2 regions of the Kitasatospora cineracea genome follow, and region 2 is predicted to be linked to the other one. Evidence: riboswitches for the same ligand, from Rfam matches in the RefSeq annotation. Region 2 holds a riboswitch; the other holds the start of a gene.
What was found. Region 2 has a riboswitch for glycine ahead of gcvT (glycine cleavage system aminomethyltransferase GcvT). Riboswitches for the same ligand answer to the same signal wherever they lie in the genome.

Region 1 (4,203 bases), 3.8 Mb from region 2:
ACTCCTCCGACGGTTGCTTCAGACAGGCGATAGTGCATGAACTGAAATAACTCTGTCGGGAGATGCTTCACTCTGTCAAATATCGATTGGTGAAGCTTTGGCAAAGCGGCGGCCCCGGCCCGCCGAAGCGGGCCGGGGCCGGGCAGTTGGCGGACCGTCAGGAGCGCAGCGGCTCCGGCCGGGCGTGCTCCGAGCTGCCGTTCGCGGCCGACGCCTGGGGCCTGCCCGCGGTCGGCGACTGCGGCTGCGCATTCCACGGCTGGCGCTGCTGCGGCGCCTCGCCGTCCCCGCCGGCGGCCGCGTCGTGCACCTCCACCTGCTCGCGGCGCAGCTCCTCGCGGACCACCTCCTCCTCGGTGTACCGCTCGACCACCAGCCGCACCCGCTCGATCGGCGCCAGGTACTTGCGCACCACCGGGCGCTCCTCGCGCAGCGTGACCTCCTCGACCGCCTCGGCGATCTCCTGCTCGCTCAGCGCCGCCCGCTCCGCGTCCGACACCGGGATCCGCTCCACCCGCACCCGCTCGCGCACCACCGGCACCCGGCGCTCCACCTGCTCGGTGGTCACGTACTTGCGCAGCCGGGTGGTGCCCACCACGTGCCACTCGGTGCTGACGTCGATGCGCTCCTCGCGGCAGGTGATCTCCACCGGCGCGGTCGGCTCCACCGGGGCCGGCTGCGACTGCGACTGCGAGTGAGGCTGGGGCTGCGCCTGCTGTGCCTGCTGCGTCTGCTGTGTCTGCTGGGGCTTGGCCGCGGTGAAGGCGGCCGGTGTGGCGGCAGCGGCGGTCGGGGCCGGGGCCGGGGCCGGGGAGGGGGAGGAGGCGACGGTGCCGAAGTCGCGGTCCGGAGCGGCTGCGGCGGGCGCCGACGCGGGCTCCTGGCGCGGATGCTCCTTCGCGGCCGCCGCCGTCCCCGCCGTCCCGGCCGCCGCCGCTGCCGCGGGCTTCGCCGCCGGACCCGAACCGGCGTCGGCGCCGGTGTCCAGCCCGTAGTAGCGGTACAGCTGCAGCTCCTGGGCCGGCGAGAGGTGCTGGCCCACGCCGAAGTCCGGCGACTCCTTGATCAGCGACTTGTCGTACGGGACGCGCAGCTCGTCGCCCGAGAACTCGCTGGTGGTCAGCGGGACGAAGGCGTCCCGGCCGAAGATCCCGGTGCGGACGGCCGCCCACTCCGGTTCTCCGGTGGCGTCGTCCAGGTACACCTCGTCGACCGTGCCGATCTTGTCACCGTTCCGGTCGACCGCCTTGTGTCCGATCAGGTCGCGCGGATCGATATCGGTCTGCACGCTGTCCTCCAGTCCTGCCGCTCCTCAGGGATGTCCGGGAGGCGGCCGGAGGAGCGTGCCGGGCCGCCACTCCACACCAAACGGCACGTAACGGACGGCGGCACTCCGGACACCGCCGTCCGGGGCAGATCACAGGGCCGCACCGGTGATCCGGGAGGTCCGCGCTGGTAACCTCGGAGGCGACCGCCGAGCCCGCTCGGGAGAGTCCCGAACCGGCCCGAACAGGCCGGACGCGGGACGCCGAAGGAGCAACCCCTCCCCGGAATCTCTCAGGCATCCGTACCGAACGGGACAGGTCACTCTGGAAAGCAGGGCAGGACCGTCGGCACCGGAGCCGACCGGCCCCCGCCCTCGCCGACGGTGCAAGCCGGACGGGCCCCGGCCCGGTCGTGCGAAGCTCTCAGGTACCGATGACAGAGGGGGAGGCTGACGGGTTCGTACGCCCAGGCGCTCCCACGGCCGCCGACCGCGTGCGTACCACCGCCGGTCCGCGACCAGGAGGCCCGACCCCCATGAACGCCCAGCCGACGCTCAGCGACCTTGAGCAGGCCAGCCCCTTCGAGCACCGCCACATCGGTCCCGACAGCGACGCCCAGCAGAAGATGCTGGCCCAGGTCGGCTACGCCTCCCTGGACGAGCTGTCCGACGCCGCCGTCCCCGACGCCATCCGCAGCCTCACCGCGCTCGGCCTGCCCGCCGGCCGCAGCGAGGCCCAGGTGCTCGCCGAGCTGCGCGAACTGGCCAGCCGCAACCAGGTCCTCACCTCGATGATCGGCCTCGGCTACTACGGCACCTTCACCCCGCCGGTCATCCTGCGCAACGTGCTGGAGAACCCGGCCTGGTACACCGCCTACACCCCGTACCAGCCGGAGATCTCGCAGGGCCGCCTGGAGGCGCTGCTCAACTTCCAGACCATGGTCGCCGACCTGACCGGCCTGGACACCTCCGGCTCCTCGCTGCTCGACGAGGGCACCGCCGCCGCCGAGGCGATGGCGCTGGCCCGGCGCGTCACCAAGAACAAGCCCGGCGTCTTCCTGGTCGACGCGGACACCCTGCCGCAGACCCTCGCCGTGATCGAGACCCGCGCCGAACCGACCGGCGTCGAGGTCGTCACCGCCGACCTGAGCGACGGCATCCCCGCCGAGGTCGCCGAGCGCGGCGTGTTCGGCGTGCTGCTCCAGTACCCGGGCGCGTCCGGCGCGGTGCGGGACCTGAAGGCCGTCATCGAGCAGGCGCACGGGCTCGGCGCGGTCGTCGCGGTCGCCGCCGACCTGCTCGCCCTCACCCTGCTGCGCTCGCCCGGCGAGCTCGGCGCCGACATCGCCTGCGGCACCTCGCAGCGCTTCGGCGTCCCGATGGGCTTCGGCGGCCCGCACGCCGGCTACCTCGCCGTGCGCGCCGAGCACGCCCGCAACCTGCCCGGCCGCCTGGTCGGCGTCTCCGTCGACGCCGACGGCAACCGCGCCTACCGGCTCGCCCTGCAGACCCGCGAGCAGCACATCCGCCGCGAGAAGGCCACCTCCAACATCTGCACCGCGCAGGTGCTGCTCGCCGTGATGGCCTCCATGTACGCCGTCTACCACGGCCCCGACGGCCTCGCCGACATCGCCCGCCGCACCCACCGCTACGCCGCCGCGCTCGCCGCGGGCCTGCGCGCGGGCGGCGTCGAACTCGCCCACGACACCTTCTTCGACACCGTCACCGCGGTCGTCCCGGGCCGGGCCGACGAGGTCGTGGCCGCGGCGCTGGCCGGCGGCGTCAACGTGCACCGGACCGACGGGGACCGGGTGTCCGTGTCGTGCGACGAGACCACTACCCGCGAGCACCTGGCGGCCGTGTTCGCCGCGTTCGGGGTGTCGGCCGAGGTCGCCGAGGACGCGGACGCGCTGCCGGCCGGGCTGCTGCGCGAGGACGAGTACCTCACCCACCCGGTCTTCCACAGCCACCGCTCCGAGACCGCCATGCTGCGCTACCTGCGCCGGCTCTCCGACCGGGACTACGCGCTCGACCGCGGCATGATCCCGCTGGGCTCCTGCACCATGAAGCTCAACGCGACCACCGAGATGGAGCCGGTCACCTGGCCCGAGTTCGGGCAGCTGCACCCGTTCGCGCCGGTGGAGCAGGCCGAGGGCTACCTGACGCTGATCCGCGGGCTGGAGCAGCAGCTGGTCGAGGTCACCGGCTACGACGCGGTGTCGATCCAGCCGAACGCCGGGTCGCAGGGCGAGCTGGCCGGTCTGCTCGCGGTGCGGGCCTACCACCGGGCGAACGGCGACACCCAGCGCGACGTCTGCCTGATCCCCTCGTCGGCGCACGGCACCAACGCGGCCTCGGCGGCGATGGCCGGCATGCGGGTCGTCGTGGTCAAGACGCTCGTCGACGGCGACGTGGACGTCGAGGACCTGAAGGCGAAGATCGCCCAGCACGGCGAGCAGCTGGCCGTCCTGATGGTCACCTACCCGTCCACCCACGGCGTGTTCGAGACCCAGATCACCGACATCTGCGCGCTCGTCCACGAGGCCGGCGGCCAGGTCTACGTCGACGGCGCCAACCTCAACGCGCTGGTCGGCCTCGCCAAGCCCGGCAAGTTCGGCGCGGACGTCTCGCACCTGAACCTGCACAAGACCTTCTGCATCCCGCACGGCGGCGGCGGCCCCGGCGTCGGCCCGGTCGCGGTGCGCTCGCACCTCGCGCCGTACCTGCCCAACCACCCGCTGCAGGCCGAGGCCGGCCCCGCGACCGGCGTCGGACCGATCTCGGCCGCGCCCTGGGGCTCGGCGGCGATCCTGCCGATCTCCTGGTCGTACGTCCGGCTGATGGGCGGCGAGGGCCTCAAGCGCGCCACCCAGGTGGCCGTGCTGAACGCCAACTACATCGCCAAGCGGCTCGCCCCGCACTACCCCGTGCTCTACACC
Region 2 (4,203 bases):
GACCCGGCGGAACTCGGCGAAGTCCAGCTGGCGGGGGTAGGCGGACCAGCCGGCGATGATCAGCTTGGGCTGGTGCTCCTTGGCGAGGCGCTCGACCTCGGCCATGTCGACCTGGCCGGTCTTCTCGTCCACGTGGTACGCGGCCACGTTGTAGAGCTTGCCGGAGAAGTTGATCTTCATGCCGTGGGTCAGGTGGCCGCCGTGGGCCAGGTTCAGGCCCAGGATGGTGTCGCCCGGCTGGATCAGCGCGAACATCGCCGCGGCGTTCGCCTGCGCGCCGGAGTGCGGCTGCACGTTGGCGTGCTCGGCGCCGAACAGCTCCTTGATCCGGTCGATGGCGATCTGCTCGACCACGTCGACGTGCTCGCAGCCGCCGTAGTAGCGGCGGCCGGGGTAGCCCTCGGCGTACTTGTTGGTGAGCACCGAGCCCTGGGCCTCCATGACCGCCACCGGGGCGAAGTTCTCGGAGGCGATCATTTCCAGGGTGGTCTGCTGGCGGTGCAGCTCGGCGTCGACCGCGGCGGCGATCTCCGGGTCGAGCGCGTGGAGGGACTGGTTCAGGACCGTCATGAGGGGGTCTCCCGGTCAGGCGCCGGTGAAGGCGGTGTAGCCGTCGGCGTCGAGCAGCTCGTCGGTCGCCTCGACCCGGACCTTGAACAGCCAACCGCCCTCGAAGGGCTCCGAGTTGACCAGGGCCGGCTCGTCGATGACGGCCTGGTTGACCTCGGTGACCTCGCCGGTGGCGGGGGAGAAGAGGTCGCTGACCGACTTGGTGGACTCAAGCTCGCCACAGGTCTCACCCGCGGTGACGGTGTCACCCACCGCAGGGAGCTGGACGTAGACGATGTCGCCGAGGGCGTCGGCCGCGTGCGCGGTGATGCCGACCGTCGACACCCCGTCCACGGCGGCGGTCAGCCACTCGTGCTCCTTGGTGTACTGCAGGTGCGTGGGGTTGCTCATGACGTCATTCTCCAGGATCGCGGGAGGGGAGGGCGCGGCCGTCCGCTGGGCGGACGAACCGGAAAAGGACTGCGGGGAGGGTCAGCGGGCGCGCTTGTAGAACGGCAGCGCGACGACCTCGACCGGCTCGGCCTTGCCGCGCACGTCCACCGCGACGGCGGTGCCCGGCTCGGCGTGCGCGGCGTCCACGTACGCGATGGCGATCGGCTTGCCCAGGGTCGGGGACGGCGAGCCGGAGGTGATCCGGCCGATCACGGCGCCCTCGGCGTCCACCACGGAGTACTCGGCGCGCGGGACGCGCTTGCCCTCGGAGACCAAGCCGACCAGCTTGCGCGGCGCCTTGGCCTCGGCCGCGGCGGCGGCCTCCTCCAGGGCCTTGCGGCCGACGAAGGCGCCGCCGTTGGTGGTCTTGTCGAAGCGCACCACCCGGCCGAGGCCCGCGTCGAACGGGGTCAGCCCGGTGGACAGCTCGTGCCCGTACAGCGGCATGCCCGCCTCCAGGCGCAGCGTGTCGCGGCAGGACAGGCCGCACGGGACCAGGCCCTCGGCGGTGCCGGCCTCGGTCAGCGCGGTCCACAGGTGCTCGGCGTCGGCGGGGGCGCAGAACACCTCGAAGCCGTCCTCGCCGGTGTAGCCGGTGCGGGCCAGCCAGACCTGGCGGCCGGCCACGGTGGCGGGCAGCAGGGCGTAGTACTTGAGGCCGGGCAGGTCGGCGTCGGTCAGCTTGGCCAGGATGCCGTTCGCCTCCGGGCCCTGGACGGCGAGCAGCGCGTAGGCGTCCCGGTCGTCGCGGACGGCGGCGTCGAAGCCGGCCGCGCGCTCGGTCAGCGCGTCCAGCACCACCTGGGCGTTGGAGGCGTTGGCGACCACCAGGTACTCGTCCTCGGCGGTGCGGTAGACGATCAGGTCGTCCAGGATGCCGCCGTCCTCGCGGCAGATCATGGTGTAGCGGGCGCGCAGCACGCCGAGCGCCGAGATGAAGCCGACCAGCGCGTGGTCGAGCAGCTCGCCGGCCTGCGGGCCGGAGACGGTGATCTCGCCCATGTGCGAGAGGTCGAACAGGCCGGCCCGGGTGCGGACCGCGAGGTGCTCCTCGCGCTCGCTGCCGTAGCGCAGCGGCATGTCCCAGCCCGCGAAGTCGGTCATGGTGGCGCCGAGCGAGCGGTGCAGCGCGTCGAGCGCGGTCAGGCGGAGGGACACGGCGGGACTCCCGGGATCTGGAAACGGGCAGGCTGGGGCGAATCTCCCCCATCTGTCGTCGAACCTGAGAGCTTCGCCGCCTCCTGACAAGGATGGCGGCTTGCACCGTGGGTGGGCGCACGGCGCGGCCGTGTCCACTTTCCAGATCTGCCTAGCCCGGGCGGTAGGGGTGCCTGAGAGATTCCGGGGAGGACTTGCTCCTTCGGCGCCGGTCGCGGCCTGAGCAGGCCGTTCCGGCTCTCCCGCGCGGGTTCGAGCGGCCGGTATGAAGTTTGGGCGGGCCCATCATGGCATGCCGGGGGCACCCGGTGGGAGAGGGGCCCGGTCACACCTCCGCACGGGGGGCGCCCGCGCGCCGCTAACCTGATCGCAACCGCGGATGTGGAGGGGCGAGATGGGGTTCCCGCTGGACGGGGTGCTGGAGGGCGGGGCCTGGCCGGCCAACGAGCTGGAGCAGGTGCTGACGGCCGCGCTCGGCGACCCCGGGGCGACGCCCCGGGTGATCGAGGTGCTGGCCCGCAGCCAGGTGTGGATCCCGCTGCCGTCCGGCACCGCGCCGGACGCCGACTCGCTGGACCTGCCGACGCTGGAGCTGGCCGGTGCGCCGTACGTCCCGGTGTACTCCTCGCAGGAGCAGTACCTGCAGCACTGCCCGGGCATCCCGTTCGCGATCGCCCCGATGTGGGAGTTCGCCCGCGGGCTGCCGCTGGGCATCGGCATCGCGGTCAACCCGGAGGCGCCGGTGGGCATCCCGGTGCCGCCGGAGGGCGTCGGCGAGCTGCGGCGCGGGCCGCGCGGCGAGCAGTGGGAGGCGCAGGGGGTGGCCGAGGGCGCCCGGGTCGCGCTCAAGGAGCCCGAGCCGCACCAGGAGCCGTACGCCTTCCTGGCCGCCGCGACCGGCGAACTCGTCGCGCTGCCGGGCGTCCTGACGGCCCGTCGGGCACTGGCCCGGGTGGAGGGCGAGCCGACCCTGCTGTACGTCGGCGTGCAGCTGGACCCGGCGGCCCCCGCCGACCCGGCCGAGGTGAACACCGCGCTGGGCCGGGCGCTCGGAACCGCGCCGCCCAGCTGGGGCGTCCACCTGGTGCTGCTCGACCTGGTGGCCGACCCGGTGGTGGAGTGGATGCTGGGGCGGGTGCAGCCCTTCTACGTGCGGCCGTGACGGCGGATCCGGCCCGGCGCGCGGGGCCGGCGGCATGACGGCCGCCGGGTCCGCCCCATAGGGTTGCCCGGTACACCGGAGCACGGCGGAACGGACGACAGAGAGTAGGGCGGCGACGTGACGGGAGCGGTCGGCGACCCGGGGGCGGTCGAGCGCGCCCTCGCAGCAGTCGCGCCGGAACGCTGGGAGGCGTACGAGGGGCTGCTGCGCGCCCTGGCCGGCGGACAGGTCTGGATGCTGCTGTGGCACGGCAGCCCCGGCAGCCCGGACGCCCAGTACGGGAACATGGACGTCGGCGGGCACGGCTACGCGCCCTGCGCGACCTCCCCCGGGCAGCTCGCCGCCAGCGGCTGGACGCGCGCCCACGAGGTGGTCTCCGGGCCGGAGATCGCCGCCTCGCTGTACCGCTCGCGCTGGGGCCTGTGGCTCGACCCGCACCGCCCCGGCGGCGGCGTCGGCGTGCCCTGGGCCGACCTGCGGCGGATCGCGCTCGGCCTGGACCGGCTGCCGGCCGGCCCGCTGCGGATCTCCGAACCCCCGGTGCAGGGCTCGCCGTTCTTCTCCGTGCTGGAGCAGCAGGCGGGCGAGGTGCGGCCGCTGCGCTCGCTGCGCCGGGCCTGGGTGCAGCCGGTGCTGGGCGAGGGCTACCTGGCGATCGGGCTGGACCTGTACGACGCCTCGCCGCCGTCCGTGGAGGCGGCCCGGGCGCTGGTGCAGCGGGCCGCCGCGCAGGCGCCCGACGGGCCCGGCGTGTCCACCGTGATGATGGCGGACGAGTACGACCCGGTGGCGATGTGGATGTGGGCCAACGCCCGGCCGTTCTTCGACCGGCAGGGCGCCCCGCAGGCCCAGCCCACCGGCTTCGGTTACGCAGCGCAACC

Region 1: another riboswitch for glycine. It lies ahead of gcvP (aminomethyl-transferring glycine dehydrogenase); the one in region 2 lies ahead of gcvT (glycine cleavage system aminomethyltransferase GcvT).

What each region holds. Positions count from the first base shown of each region.
Region 1 covers NZ_RJVJ01000001.1:3,983,326-3,987,528, forward strand. The annotation lists gene EDD39_RS39630 (PRC and DUF2382 domain-containing protein) at 158-1,288, opposite strand; glycine riboswitch at 1,476-1,583, shown strand; gene gcvP (aminomethyl-transferring glycine dehydrogenase) at 1,801-4,203, shown strand, end outside.
Region 2 covers NZ_RJVJ01000001.1:156,943-161,145, reverse strand. The annotation lists gene glyA (serine hydroxymethyltransferase) at 1-570, opposite strand, end outside; gene gcvH (glycine cleavage system protein GcvH) at 586-960, opposite strand; gene gcvT (glycine cleavage system aminomethyltransferase GcvT) at 1,042-2,160, opposite strand; glycine riboswitch at 2,312-2,415, opposite strand; gene EDD39_RS00710 (enhanced serine sensitivity protein SseB) at 2,555-3,322, shown strand; gene EDD39_RS00705 (enhanced serine sensitivity protein SseB C-terminal domain-containing protein) at 3,440-4,203, shown strand, end outside.